Regions from separate parts of the Streptomyces sp. NPDC016459 genome, predicted to be linked through region 1. Evidence: riboswitches for the same ligand, from Rfam matches in the RefSeq annotation. Region 1 holds a riboswitch; the other holds the start of a gene.
What was found. Region 1 has a riboswitch for cyclic di-AMP ahead of ABZ567_RS19635 (C40 family peptidase). Riboswitches for the same ligand answer to the same signal wherever they lie in the genome.
Positions count from the first base shown of each region.

Region 2: linked by a shared signal. The riboswitch ahead of ABZ567_RS18500 (transglycosylase SLT domain-containing protein) and the one ahead of ABZ567_RS19635 (C40 family peptidase) in region 1 are both predicted to bind cyclic di-AMP.

Region 1 is NZ_JBEYCR010000007.1:226,798-234,076, forward strand. It holds gene ABZ567_RS19610 (urease subunit alpha) at 1-924, opposite strand, end outside; gene ABZ567_RS19615 (urease subunit beta) at 917-1,267, opposite strand; gene ABZ567_RS19620 (urease subunit gamma) at 1,279-1,581, opposite strand; partial or broken gene ABZ567_RS19625 (ATP-dependent Clp protease proteolytic subunit) at 1,945-2,359, shown strand; partial or broken gene ABZ567_RS19630 (hypothetical protein) at 2,383-2,615, shown strand; cyclic di-AMP (ydaO/yuaA leader) riboswitch at 2,930-3,136, shown strand; gene ABZ567_RS19635 (C40 family peptidase) at 3,140-3,616, shown strand; gene ABZ567_RS19640 (ATP-binding protein) at 3,707-4,162, opposite strand; gene ABZ567_RS19645 (8-amino-7-oxononanoate synthase) at 4,361-5,548, opposite strand; gene bioB (biotin synthase BioB) at 5,692-6,945, shown strand; gene ABZ567_RS19655 (adenosylmethionine--8-amino-7-oxononanoate transaminase) at 6,951-7,279, shown strand, end outside.
Region 2 is NZ_JBEYCR010000006.1:405,492-412,770, forward strand. It holds gene ABZ567_RS18495 (alpha/beta family hydrolase) at 37-1,323, shown strand; gene ABZ567_RS18500 (transglycosylase SLT domain-containing protein) at 1,317-2,198, opposite strand; cyclic di-AMP (ydaO/yuaA leader) riboswitch at 2,203-2,386, opposite strand; gene ABZ567_RS18505 (hypothetical protein) at 2,727-3,359, shown strand; gene ABZ567_RS18510 (LysR substrate-binding domain-containing protein) at 3,418-4,296, opposite strand; gene ABZ567_RS18515 (DMT family transporter) at 4,368-5,288, shown strand; gene ABZ567_RS18520 (nitroreductase family deazaflavin-dependent oxidoreductase) at 5,285-5,722, opposite strand; gene ABZ567_RS18525 (alpha/beta hydrolase) at 5,875-6,666, shown strand; gene ABZ567_RS18530 (threonine/serine dehydratase) at 6,752-7,279, shown strand, end outside.

The sequences.
Region 1 (7,279 bases):
GGTCGGGTTGGTGGAGCTGGGCAGGACGTACGGCTCGGAGACGACCGTGATGATGTCGGGGGCGTGCCCGCCTCCGGCGCCCTCGGTGTGGTACGCGTGGACGGTGCGCCCGGCGATGGCGGCGAGGGTGTCGCCGACGAAACCGGCTTCGTTCAGGGTGTCGGTGTGGATGGCGAGCTGGGCGCCGGTCTCCTCGCAGACGGACAGGCAGGCGTCGATGACGGCCGGGGTCGCACCCCAGTCCTCGTGGATCTTGAATCCGAGGGCGCCGCCCCGGAGTTGGGAGTGCATGGCCTCCCGGGACATCGTGTTGCCCTTGCCGAGCAGGCCGATGTTGACGGGGAAGGTGTCCAGGGCCTCGAACATCCGGGCCGTGTGCCAGGGGCCGGGCGTGACCGTGGTCGCCTTGGTGCCCTCGGCCGGTCCGGTGCCGCCGCCGACCAGGGTGGTGACGCCGGTGGCGAGGGCCTGCTCGACGACGGTGGGCGAGATGAAGTGGACGTGGGCGTCGACGGCGCCCGCGGTGACGATCCTGCCGTTGCCGACGATGATCTCGGTCTCGGGGCCGATCACGAGGTCGGGGTGGACGCCGTCCATGGTGTCGGGGTTGCCGGCCTTGCCGAGGGCGGTGATACGGCCGTCCCTGATGCCGATGTCGGCCTTGACGACGCCCCAGTGGTCGATGACGACGGCGCCGGTGATCACGGTGTCGGGGGCGCCCTCGGCGCGGGTGGTGCGGGCCTGGCCCATGGACTCGCGGATGACCTTGCCGCCGCCGAAGACGGCCTCGTCGCCGGCGCGGCCGGGGCCGCCGCTGCGGTCCTCCTCGATCTCGACGAGGAGGTCGGTGTCGGCGAGCCGGACGCGGTCGCCGGTGGTGGGGCCGAACAGGTCGGCGTACACGGCGCGGTGGAGGTCAGGCATGGTCGCCGTCCTGGTGCTGTGCGGTGAGGTCGGTGGTGTCGAGGGGGCCTGCCGTCTCGCCGCGCAGGCCGGGCACGATCCGGCGGCCTGCCAGGGGGACGAGTTCGACCTCGACCGGGATGCCGGGTTCGAAGCGGACGGCGGTGCCGGCGGCGATGTGGAGTCGTCGTCCGTGCGCGGCGGACCGGTCGAACTCCAGACCGGGGTTGACCTCGGCGAAGTGGTAGTGGGAGCCGACCTGGACGGGCCGGTCGGCGGCGTTGAGCACGGTCAGGCGGGTGACGGGTCGCCCCTCGTTGAGGGTGACGGGGCCGTCCGCGTACAGGATCTCTCCGGGGATCATCGGCGGCCCGCTCAGACGATGGGGTCGTGGACGGTGACGAGCTTCGTGCCGTCGGGGAAGGTGGCCTCGACCTGGACGTCGTGGATCATCTCGGGGATGCCGTCCATGACGTCCTCGCGGGTGAGGACGGTGCGCCCGGAGGCCATCAGCTCGGCGACGGTACGGCCGTCGCGGGCGCCTTCGAGGATGTGGGAGGTGAGGAGCGCGACGGCCTCGGGGTGATTGAGCCGCACTCCCCTGGCCCGGCGCTTCTCGGCCACGTCCGCCGCCACATGGATGAGCAGGCGTTCCTGTTCGTGCGGGCTCAGTTGCACTCTTCCACCTCACAGTCGTCGACCGGGACACACCCGGACAGCTGCGGACCCTATCGACCGTCACCACACTGTCGAGCTGCCGAGACGCGGCACGCGGTCAGACATGCACGTTAGGGCGGAAGTTTTTCCGGCTCGTTAACTGCGGCTTTGCGTTTCCATGATCGTCCGGTCGGCCGGGGCCGGCGCCGGCCCGTCTGCCGTGGATCCGCGCCCGCCTCTACGAGGCGCCGGGCTCGCGGTGGCGTGCGGCGAGACCGAAGCGGTCCTGTTCGCCGGAAGCGGAGTCGAGCCGGTGGAAGGTGAAGACCGAGCTGACCACCTGCTCGCCGGCGGGCCCTCGGCCGATTCGAGTCCCTCCAGGTCAGCGGCGCAGACACCCTCGACCCCTACTCCAGGCTCCTCGCGTCCCGGATCGTCTTCCTCGCCACACCGATCGACGAGACCTCGGCCGGCGACGTCATCGCCCGGATCCTGTATCTGGACCACGCGGCACCGCGACAGGACGTCTCGCTCTACCTGCGCTCCCCGGGCCGGCTCGATCACCGCGACGACCGCGATCCACGACACGATGCGCTCGCTCCACTGCGACGTGGAGACCACCTGTCCGGGTCAGGCGGTTTCCACCGCCGCACTCCTGCTCGCCGCCGGCACCCCGGGCAAGCGGCTGATGCTCCCCGGCGCCCGGAACACGCTCCGCCAGCCCGCCCTCGTCGAGCCCCTGCGGGGGCAGCCGAGCGACCTCGGCCTCCACGCGCGCGAACTGCTCCGCCTCCGCGCCCTGGTGGCCGGGGCGTTCGCCGAGTCGTCGACCTGCTCGGGAGTTCCATCCGTCCCGAGGTACGCACACCTATGGGGCATCACGGGCGGCACAGGCCCTGGTGGGCCGGGCCGAGGCACTGCGCGAGGCCCTGACGCTCATGCACGCGCGGGGCGAGAGTGAGGTCCACGCGGACAATTTGGCGCGTGTGCTGCGGGTGCTGGACGGGGAGCGCAGAACAGGTCGGGTCACCGGCAGGGAGCCACGGGAAAGTTGACATTCCGTCGTGTCGTGTCCAGGTCCGTACGGCCCACATGTGGCGCAGAAACACCCCCTCGTTCGGCGTAGTCGACGAGTCGATAAATAACCCGGGCGAGTTGCGGGGCAGGTGTACACATTTGGCGGAACGGGGCGTTCCACCCCTGGTGCGGGGCTCGTTGGCCGCACCTACGGAGATCACGAAAGCGTCCTGTCCACCCGAACGGATCAGTCGTGAGTAGCCTCACATATCGCTGTTTCAGCTCGGATTTCACCCCGGATATGGGTCAAGATCCCTGTCGACGACAAGCCCCCGCCGCCGCGGCGGGGCGGTCCGGGCGGACGCCGAGTCCTGCCGCTGTCCCGGACGTCTGGTCGACAGGATTGGATCGGCAGGAGTGGAGGACCCGATTTTTGCGGGGCGTACGCGCTGTTCCGACAGCGGGGCCGTCCCTTGGGGTGAAGCCGCGCCAGCGGCCGGGCATCTTCGCCTGCCCGAACCCGACAGGTCATCCTTCACAGGCGGCTGACGAAGGGTTGCGCATGACTGCGCAGATGCACGTCCCGTCCCTGCTGTCCCGGGCCGGAGCCGTCTCGGCTCTCACCCTCGCCGCCGTCGGCGGCACGCTGCTCGCACCCGGAGCGGCGTCGGAGGCCCAGGCAGCCACCACGCACGCGAACAAGGCACTGAGCATCGCCGCCGCCAAGAAGGGGGCTCCCTACCGGTACGGGAGCGCCGGGCCCTCAAGGTTCGACTGCTCCGGTCTGACGCTCTACGCGTACAAGAAGGCGGGCAAGTCGCTGCCACGTACCGCGCAGCAGCAGTACAACAAGACTCGGCACGTCTCCGCCTCCACCAGGCAGAAGGGGGACCTGGTCTTCTTCCACTCCGGCGGGAGGGTGTACCACGTGGGCATCTACGCCGGCAGCGGCAGGATCTGGCACTCGCCCAAGACCGGCTCCTGGGTGAAGCTCGACAAGATCTGGTCGTCGAAGGTCTACTACGGCCGCGTCCGGTGACGCGACGGGGTTGACGGTCCGTCCTGGGGGGGTGCGGTGGCGCCGCCGCACCCTCTGCTCCGGCGGACCGGCCCTGGACGCCCTGGGGCATCACGTGTGGATCAGGCCCTGGTGACTCGCCAGGGGGGCCGCGGTCCACGGGATCGTGATCCAGACCGTCTTCCCGCCGTCCTCGGTCGGTGTGACCGAGAGACGGCCGCCCGCCTGTGCCGCCAGGACACGGACGATGACCATGCCCCGGCCGTTGTCCTGCTGGACCGCCGCCGGGAGGCGACGGGGCCGGCGGGGGTGGCTGTCGGTGATCCCGATGTGGAGCCGTTCCTCGCGCTCCAGCCGGACCTCCACCGTGAAGGTGGGTGACTGGCCGAGGGTGTGCAGGACGGCGTTGGTGGCCAGCTCGGAGACGATCAGACGGATCGAGTCCGCGATGTCCGCGGCGCCGTCCAGTCCCCAGTCGGTGAGGACGTCCGCGACGTACCGCCGGGCTGTGGGGACCGAGGCGGGGTCGCTCGGCAGCGTGACGGATGCTTCCTGGTGGTCTGCCATGGCGACGCTGTCCCTTTCCCGCCGGGGCGGCTGCCCCGGATCGCGCTTCGCGTCAGATTGCCACCGATCGTGCCGCGCCGGGCGGCGTTCCACCAAGATATGTCCCCATCTGTCGCCCGAAGCGGTGAACTCTGGTGACCGGACACGCCCTTGGCCCCCGCCGCCGGGCCGCGGTCCCGGCCCGGTGTCACCCCCCGATCACTCCCGCGCGGCCACGGGTGCGGTCCTCAGGATCGTCTCGACCGCGCGCTCGATCTGCGCGTCCGTCAGATCCGCGCGGGCCGTGAGGCGCAGTCGCGAGATGCCGTCGGGCACGGAAGGGGGCCGGAAGCAGCCCACCCCGAGACCCTGCTCACGACAGTCCGCCGCCCAGCGCAGCGCCGTCTCCGGGGAGGGGGCGCGCACCGACACCACGGCCGCGTCGGGCCGGGCCGCCGTGAGGCCCGCCCCGGTGAGCAGGCCGTGCAACGTGGTGGCGACGGTGCGGGACCGCCCGGCGAGGCCCGGCTCGGCCCCGAGCAGCCGCAGGCTCGCCAGTGCGCCGCCCACGGCGGCCGGGGCGAGTCCGGTGTCGAAGATGAAGGTGCGGGCCACGTTCACCAGGTGCTCGATCACCCGGGCGGGGCCGAGGACGGCGCCGCCCTGGCTGCCGAGGGACTTGGACAGGGTCAGCGTGGCCACGACGTCCTCGTCGCCCGCGAGCCCGGCCTCGTGGAGGGCGCCCCTGCCCCCCTCGCCGAGGACGCCGAGGCCGTGGGCGTCGTCCACGACGAGCCCGGCGCCGTGGGCGCGGCAGGCGGCGGCGAGCTCCGGCAGCGGGGCCTTGTCGCCGTCGACGGAGAACACGGAGTCGCTGACGACCAGGGCGCGCCGCCCCGGGTGCGCGTCGAGGGTCTTGCGTACGGCTTCGGGGTCGGTGTGCGGGACGACGGCCGTCTCCGCGCGTGCGAGTCGGCAGCCGTCGACGATCGAGGCGTGGTTGGAGGCGTCCGAGACGATCAGGGAGTCCCGGCCGCCGAGCGCCGTCAGCGCGGCGAGGTTGGCGGTGTAGCCGGAGGAGAGGACGAGGGCCGCCTCGAAGCCGCAGAACTCGGCGAGTTCGCGCTCGAGACGGGTGTGGAGGCGGGTGGTGCCGGTGACGAGCCGTGAGCCGGTGGAGCCCGCGCCCCAACGCCGGGCGGCCTCGGCCGCCGCCTCGGTGACCTCCGTGCGGCGGGTGAGGCCGAGGTAGTCGTTGCTCGCCAGGTCGAGCAGGTCCGGCTCCGCCGCCCGGGGCCGCAGCGTCCGGACGAGACCGGCCTCCGTCCGGCGGCGCGCCTCGGCGTCGGTCCAGTCGAACGCGGTGCGGCGCGGGCCCTCGGCCCGTGCGGCGTCGGCCTGTGGCATGCGGCGATCCTTTTGTAGGCAGCGCACAGACCCTAACCGCAGGGTGCCGGGGTCGGGATGTGGCCATCCACACACCTCGAACGGAGGCGTTTGTTCGGATCCTCCTTGGCCCGGGGGCGGGCGGTAGGCCAGGATCAGCGGTTATGGACCTGCTGAACACGCTGGTGGAGAAGGGGCTGCGGCGCGAGCTGCCGACCCGTGAAGAAGCGCTCGCCGTTCTGGCGACCTCCGACGACGAACTGCTCGATGTGGTGGCGGCGGCCGGGAAGGTGCGCCGCCAGTGGTTCGGGCGCCGGGTGAAGCTCAACTACCTGGTGAACCTGAAGTCCGGGCTGTGCCCGGAGGACTGCTCGTACTGCTCCCAGCGACTCGGTTCTGAGGCGGGGATCCTCAAGTACACCTGGCTGAAGCCGGACGAGGCGTCCCAGGCCGCCGCGGCGGGCGTCGCGGGCGGGGCCAAGCGGGTCTGTCTGGTGGCGAGCGGGCGCGGTCCGACGGACCGGGACGTGGAGCGCGTCGGCCGGACCATCGAGGCCATCAAGGAGCAGAACGAGGGCGTCGAGGTCTGCGCCTGTCTCGGTCTGCTCTCGGACGGGCAGGCGGAGCGGCTGCGGGACGCCGGCGCCGACGCGTACAACCACAACCTGAACACGTCCGAGGGGACGTACGGGCAGATCACCAAGACCCACACCTACGCGGACCGCGTGGACACCGTGCGGAAGGCGCACGCCGCGGGTCTCTCGGCCTGTTCCGGTCTGATCGCGGGCATGGGCGAGACCGACGAGGACCTCGTCGACGTCGTGTACGCGCTGCGGGAGCTGGACTCGGACTCGGTGCCGGTCAACTTCCTCATCCCCTTCGAGGGCACCCCGCTCGCCAAGGAGTGGAACCTCACCCCGCAGCGCTGTCTGCGGATCCTCGCGATGGTGCGGTTCGTCTGCCCCGACGTCGAGGTCCGGATCGCGGGCGGGCGTGAGGTGCACCTGCGCTCGATGCAGCCGCTGGCGCTGAACATTGCGAACTCGATCTTCCTCGGCGACTACCTGACGAGCGAGGGCCAGGCCGGTCAGGCCGACCTGGACATGATCGCGGACGCGGGCTTCGAGGTGGAGGGCGCGGGCACGACGACGCTGCCGCAGCACCGCGCCGACGCGCTCGCGGCCGCCGGTGCGGCGGGCGGCGGCTGCGGCTCGTCGGCGGGCTGCGGTTCGTCCGCGGAGAAGGCGGAGGAGGGCGGAAGCTGCGGCTCGCACTCCGGCGGCTGCGGTCCCTGCGGCGGTCACACGGTGCCCGCACCGGCCGAGGAGCAGACGGAGGCCGCCGCGAACGGCGCCCGTACCGACCTGGTCGCGGTGCGGCGCCGGGGCGCCGGCACGGACCTCGCGCCGAACGCGTGACGTCCGTGCGCAACGACGAACTCCTCGCCCTCGACCGGGCGCACGTCTGGCATCCGTACGGCCCCATGCCGGGACGTACGGACCCGCTGGTCGTGGAGTCCGCGTCCGGGGTGCGCCTGAGGCTCGCCGAACCCGCCGAGGGACAGGCCGAGTTGGTCGACGGCATGTCGTCCTGGTGGTCGGCGGTCCACGGCTACAACCACCCCGTGCTCAACGAGGCGGTGCGCGGCCAGCTCGAGCGGATGAGCCACGTCATGTTCGGCGGGCTCACCCACGAGCCGGCCGTGCGGCTCGCCGCCCGGCTCGTCGAGATCACCCCCGAGCCGCTGCGGCA
Region 2 (7,279 bases), on a different contig from region 1:
CCGGGCCGGAGCCGCGCAGGCGGAAAGGCGGCGGCCATGTACTTCAGCGACCGGATCGACGCGGGCCGGCAGCTCGCCACCCGACTCGGCCATCTCAAGGGCCTGGACGTCGTGGTGCTCGGTCTCCCGCGCGGTGGTGTGCCGGTGGCCGCCGAGGTCGCCGACGCCCTCGACGCGCCGCTCGACATCTGTCTCGTACGGAAGCTGGGACTGCCCCGCCAGCCGGAACTCGCGATGGGCGCGCTCGGCGAGGGTGGTGTCCGGGTGGTCAACGAGCGGGTGATGCGCGAGACCGGCGCGGACGCGCGCGATCTCGCGGCCGTGGAGCGGCGCGAGCTCGCCGAGCTCGACCGGCGGGCCACGCGCTACCGGGGCAGCAGGCCCTCCGTGCCGCTCGAAGGGCGGACGGTCCTCGTCGTCGACGACGGTCTCGCGACCGGCGCCACGGCCCTGGCGGCCTGCCGGGTGGTACGCGCCAGGGGCGCCGCCCGGATCGTCCTCGCGGTCCCGGTCGCCCCGCCGGGCTGGACGGCCCGGCTCGGCGGTGAGGCCGACGAGACCCTCAGCGTCCACACTCCGGAGCTGTTCTACGCGATCGGACAGTTCTACCGGGACTTCACGCAGACCCCCGACGCCGAGGTCATCGCCTGCCTGGACCGGAACCGGGCCACGCGCGGCCCGGTGGTCCACGAGACGGACGTACGCGTCCCGGTCACCGGAGCCACGCTCACCGGACGGCTCGCGGTGCCCGAGGAGGCCGCCGGCATCGTCCTGTTCGCCCACGGGAGCGGCAGCGGCCGGCGCAGCCCCCGTAACCGCGCGGTCGCGGCGGCGCTCAACCGGGCGGGTCTCGGAACGCTCCTCTTCGACCTCCTCACCGAGGCGGAGGCGGGCGACCGGGCCCGTGTCTTCGACACCCCGCTGCTCGCGGGCCGGCTTGCCGACGCCACGGAGTGGCTCACCGCTCGGCCCGGCAGCGGCGGCCTCCCGCTCGGCTACTTCGGGGCGAGCACGGGAGCGGCCGCCGCCCTGTGGGCGGCGGCCGCTCCCGCGTCCTCCGTGGCCGCCGTCGTCTCACGCGGTGGCCGCCCCGACCTCGCGGCCGATCACCTGGCCCAGGTCAGGGCTCCGACGCTGCTCATCGTGGGAGGCGGGGACGCGCTCGTCCTCGACCTCAACCGACGGGCCGGGGCCCGGCTGCGGTGCGAGAACCGGCTGGCCGTCGTGGCCGGGGCCACTCATCTGTTCGAGGAGCCGGGTGCCCTGGAGGAGGTGGCGGAGCTCGCCGCCGCCTGGTTCACCCGGCACTTCCGGGATCAGTAGGGTCCGTTGACGTTGTCGATGGAGCCGTAACGGTCGGCCGCGTAGTTGCAGGCGGCGGTGATGTTGGCGACCGGGTCGTAGAGGTCCGTCGACGTGCCCGGTACGTGGTAGGCGTCGAAGGTCGGCTGGATCACCTGGAGGAGGCCCTTCGAGGGGGTTCCGGCCACGGCGTTGGAGTCCCAGTTGTTGATCGCCCGGGGGTTGCCGGACGACTCGCGCATGATGTTGCGCAGGATTCCGTCGTAGGAACCGGGGATGCCGCGCTGGGCCATGATGTCCAGCGACTCCCGGATCCAGCCGTCGAGGTTGTTCGTGTACTGGACGGCGGCGGCCGGGGCGGCCTTGACGGGAGCGGCGGCGGGAGCGGCCTGCGCCGCGGAGGCGCCCGTGGCCTTCGCGACGGCCGGGGCGGCCGCGCGGCGCTCGGAGCGGCTCGCCCGATCGGTCGAACCGGTCTTCTTCTGCGCGGCGGTGGTCTTCGCGGAATCCCGACCGAGCGTCAGTTCAAGGCCCGGACGGATAAGTGACGGATTGTCACCCACCGCGCTCCGGTTGATCTTATAAAGAGTCTTCCAGCCGCCCTGAATTCCCTTCTTCTGGGCGATCAGGGAAAGCGAGTCACCGCTGACGACCGTATAGGTGCGGGCTGCGGCGGGGGCGCCGGGAGCCTTGGCCGCGGCCGGTGCGGCGGCGTGAGCGACGAGGGCGGCGGCGGGGCGGGCGGCCAGGTCCGGGGCTCCGGAGACGGGCGCGGCGCCGGATGTGGCGGGGGTGATCAGCGGGAGAGCCAGGGCGGCCCCACCCGTTCCGACCAGGGCGAGTCCACGCGAAACAGCGTGGCGTCGGGGGCGGCGGTGCTTACCGTGTGCAGGCATGGGGGTTTCCTCTCCGGCGCCTGCGGGGTGAGCTGTCGGGTTCGGACTGGAGATGTCCGGCCGCGCGCACGCGGCTTCACCCCGAGCCGATCCGGAATCCGGGTCGGCGTATTCGTGGGTCCCCCGCTCCTGCCGTCGGGTGAAAGTGAGGTATTTCGAGCGGTGGCAGGATTCGGCGATCCGCTCGAATGGAGGTGACCGTAGGCCAGTAATGCTGAAAAGGACAAGGGGAGTGGTGGTGCGTTCCCGGTGAAAGGATCACGGAATTCACCGAATTCAAGATCACCCGTTCTTCCGGACCGCCGAACTCCCTTGCGGGGCCCGCCTCGCGTCGGCTCGCGAGGCGGGGGAGTGCCCGGGGAAGTGAGTCGCGTCACCAGGGATCTATTGTCCGAATATGCTCCTTAATTCTGCTTATGGGGAAATTCTCCGGAAAGGGGGTGTCGATCGAAGGGGCGCTCAAGGGCATAACACGCAAAGCCGACATTCGTCGTGAAGGATGGTGCCCCCGACCGAGGAGCCGCACGGATGTCCCCCTCCGCCGCCCTGATCGACCCCGACACCCTCGACCGCGAGGCCGCCGCCCTCTACGAGAGCGCCACCTGGCAGCGGATCGTCACGGACTGGACCGCCTCCCCGTCGCCCGCGGACCCATCCGTGCCCACGCCCGGCACCGCGCCGGACCCCGAGAGATGGCGGGCTCTGCTCACCCTGCCGGTGGACCGCCTCGTCGCCGACGCGCTCGACGCACTGCCGCCGCCCCTCCCCGTCGAACGCCGGCTCCCCGGCCGGATCGGCGCCCTGCTGCCCGACCGGCTGCACGCCTGGCGCCGAATCGGCCAGCCCGAACTGCGCCCCTCGGTCCACCTCGGCTACGCGCGCCTCGTCCTGACGGAATGGGGCTGGCAGAACGCCCCGTACAGACTGCGGGACGCGCGAGGAGCCCGATGCGTCTGCGGCGCCCTGCTCGCAGCGCACCGCCTCGGCTACGGCGGTGAGACCACGATGAACGAGGCAGCCGCCTGGATCATGGCCGAACTGCGGTCACGGGGATGGCGGGAGCTGATCGGGCCCTGGAACCGGGCACCCGGCCGTACCGCCGCCGACGCCCTCGCCCTCCTCGACGCCGCGATCCACCGCGCCGCGCACGCCGGCCGCTGACCGCTACCCGCCGTACGGCCGAGGGGCGACCGCGGGATCGCCGCCCCGTCCCGTCCGCTCACACCTGCCGGAGCGCCGTGAGGAGCCCCTGTACGGCGGGCAGGCTGAGCGAGGACTCCCGCACCGCCGCGTGGATCGCGCGGACCGGCTCCGGACCCCGGACCTTGCGGACGACCACGTTCGGGTGGCGGCTGCCCAGGCCCATCAGGGGGATCAGGCTGACACCGAGACCGGCCGCGACGAAGCCCTGCGCGGTGGCGTACTCCTCGCACTCCACCGCGATGGCCGGGGTGAACCCGGCCGCCGCGCATGCGTCCATGACCGCGTCGAGGCACGGGCCGGGGCGCTCGCTGCCGACCCAGGGTTCGGCGGCCAGCTCGGCCAGGTCCACGGCGGTGCGGCGGACGGCGAGCGGGTGGCCCTTGGGCAGCACGGCCCGGTAGGGGTCGTCGAGCAGATGGACGAGCCGGAGCCCGTCGCCCGGCGTGCCGGGGCCACCGCTCCGGGGACGTACGACCAGGGTGAGGTCCGCGTCCTCGTCGGGAGCGCCGTCGGCGATCCTCAACTCGACGCGTACGCGCGGGTGTTCGACGCGGAAACGGGCCAGGGCGGGCGCGACGAGATCCGCGCCGGCCGTCGCGAAGTAGCGGACCGAGATGTGGCCGGTACGGCCCGCCCGCAGATCGGCGAGCGCGGTCTCGGCCTCCGCGACCTGACGGGCGATGACGGCGGCGTGCTCGGTGAGCAGCCGCCCGGCGGCGGTCGGCCGCACGCCCCGGCCGAACCGTTCGAGCAGCGCGATACCGGCCTCCTTCTCCAGGACACCGATCTGCTGACTCACGGCGGAGGGCGTGTAACCCAGGTGCGCGGCGGCGGCGGTGACGGAACCACTGCTCACCACGGCCCGGAGCACCTGCAGACGTCTCACATCCAGCATGTAGCACAGCTTAACGCTGGATACACGAACCATCGCTTGTCCTGTTGGATGGGGTGAAGGACCGTGAGGACATGACATCGGCGATACGCATGGGCGTGCTGGCCCTGCTCTGGGGCTCGGGCTTCCTCTGGATCAAGATCTCCCTCAACGAGGGCCTCACCCCGGGATGGATCACCTTCGTCCGCTGCCTGCTCGGCGCGGCGGTGCTCCTCGCGCTCGCCTACGGGGCGGGACAGCGGCTGCCCCGGGACCGGGCCACCTGGGGGCGGCTCGTCGTCGCCGCCTTCTTCTGCAACGCGCTGCCGTTCCTGCTCTTCTCGATCGGCGAGCAGACCGTGGACAGCGGGGTCGCGGGCGTCCTCAACGCCACCACTCCACTCTGGTCACTCGTCATCGGCCTTGCCCTGCGCACCGAGGGCCCCCTGCGCGCCGCCCGGTCGGCCGGCCTCGTGCTCGGCTTCGCCGGCGTCCTGCTGATCTTCGCGCCCTGGAGCCACGGCTCCGGCTTGATGAGCTGGGGCGCCCTCGCGCTCCTCGGCGCCTCCGCCAGCTACGCCGTGGCCTTCGCGTACATGGCCCGCCACCTCACCGGTCGGCGCACCGCGCCTCTGGCGCTGTCCGCCGCGCAACTCCTCACGGCGACCGGCCTGAGCACGCCCGCCCTCGCGGTCGGCGGGTCGGCGACGGTGACCTGGGCGGGGATCCTCGCCGTCGTCGTCCTCGGGATCTTCGCCACCGGCCTCACGTTCCACCTGAACTACCGGATGATCGCCGACGAGGGCCCGACCGCCGCCGCCACGGTCGGCTACCTGCTGCCGGTGGTCTCCGTGACCCTCGGCGCGCTGGTCCTCGGCGAGCCGCTGACGGCACGGGTGGTGGCGGGCATGGCGGTCGTCCTGGTGGGGGTGGCCCTGACGAGGGCGGGGACAGGACCGGCCCGGAAGCCCCGAGCGGCGGACGCCTCCGGGCCGCCCTTGCCCGCTCGCTCCTAGTCGGTCCGCTCGACGACGAAGACGGGGATCTCCCGCTCGGTCTTGCGCTGGTAGTCCGCGTAGTCGGGGAACGCGGCGACGGCCCGCTCCCACCAGGCCCGGTGTTCCTCGCCCGTGACCAGACGGGCCTTCATATCCCACGCGCGCGTGCCGTCGCGGAGTTCCACGAGCGGCGAGGCGACGAGGTTGTGGTACCAGACAGGGTGCTTCACCGCCCCGCCGTTCGAGGCCACGAGCGCGTACGCGCCCTCGTGCTCGACCCGCATGAGCGGGGTCTTGCGCAGCTTGCCGCTCTTCGCTCCGACGGTCGTGACCAGGACGACGGGCAGGCCACGCATGGTCGTGCCCTGGGTGCCGCCGGACGATTCGTACAGCTCGACCTGTTCACGCACCCACGTCGAGGGGCTGGGCTCGTAGTCGCCTTCTAGGGGCATGGAGATCCTTCCGGGCGGGGGCACCGGCCGACTGCCGCGTCCCCTGAGACGTTATCGGACGTGTCGCCAGGGGGCGGGACCCCGGTTGTCAGTGCCGACTCCTAGGGTGGCCCCTGACAGAAACGAGTGGCGACACAGGGAGAGCAATCGGCATGCGGGAGTTGTTCCTCACGGATCACGAGGCGTACATCCGGTGGATCGACCTCCCCGGAGACGGGCCCGTGCGCGTGTTCGTCCACGGCCTCGGGTGCACGGGAGCGTCGGACTTCGCCCACATCGCCACGCACCCCGCCCTCGGCGGCGGCCGGGCGCTGCTCGTGGATCTCCTCGGCCACGGGCTGAGCGACCGGCCCACCGACTTCGACTACCGCATGGAGTCCCAGGCCGCGGCGCTGGCCGCCGTCCTGGACCACCTCGGACTCACGGGCGTGGACCTGGTCGGGCACTCCATGGGCGGCGCCGTGACGATCCATCTGGCAGCCGCGCGCCCGGACCTCGTGGCCCGGCTCGTGGTGGCCGAGCCCAACCTGTACGCGGGCGGCGGCGCGTTCAGCTCCCCGGTGGCCGCCCTGGACGAGGACACGTTCGTGGCGTCGGGGTTCGCCCGGATGCTGGCCGTGGCCCGCCGCGCCGACTACGCCGCCCGGCTGCGCCTCGCCGACCCGCGCGCCGTCCACCGCAGCGCGACCGCCCTCGTCGAGGGCAGCGTGCCCGCGCCGGGTGACCTCCTCGCCGCTCTCCCGTTGCCCCGGACCTTCCTGGTGGGCGAGTTCAGCCGGCCCGACCCCGACGCGGAGAAGGCGGCGGGATTCGGTGTCCCGGTGATCGAGGTCCCCGGCGCCGGTCACAACCTGATGCTGGACAACGCGGAGGGATTCGCCACGGCGCTCGCCCGCGCGCTGTCGGACACCCCGGCGCCGTCACCCGGCCAGGACGGCGGCTGACGGGGCCGGAGGCCGACCGTGCCCGTGGGACCACGGGTGCCGGCCGCCCTTCCCCGCGCCCCGCCACCCCCTCCAGGAGCTTCAGGTGCCCAGCCTCACGTACGCCGACATCACGACCGCCGCCGACCGGATCGCGGGCCACGTCCGCCCCGTCACGATCACCCGGCCCGAGCCCGGACAAGGCCCCGGCCCCGCCTCCGGTGCAGAGCCGTACACGCTCCACCTCGCCCTGGAACTCATGCAGCACACCGGCTCCTTCAAGGCCCGTGGCGCGCAGAACTTCCTCCTCTCGCACCGGGAGGAGGGCACGCTCCCCGCCGCCGGCGTCACCATCGCCTCCGGCGGCAACGCGGGCCTCGCCTGCGCCTGGGCCGCCCTCCGCCAGGGCGTCCCCGCCACGGTCTTCCTGCCGACCACCGCCCCCCGGGTGAAGGCCGACAAGCTCATCGGCCTGGGCGCCGACGTGCGGCTCGTCGGCACGGAGTACGCCGAAGCGCTCACCGCCTGCGAGGCGTTCGCGGCCGAGACCGGCGCCCTCGCCTCGCACGCCTACGACCATCCCCTGATCGCCGCCGGGGCCGGCACCCTGCTCGACGAGATCCACGAGCGGATC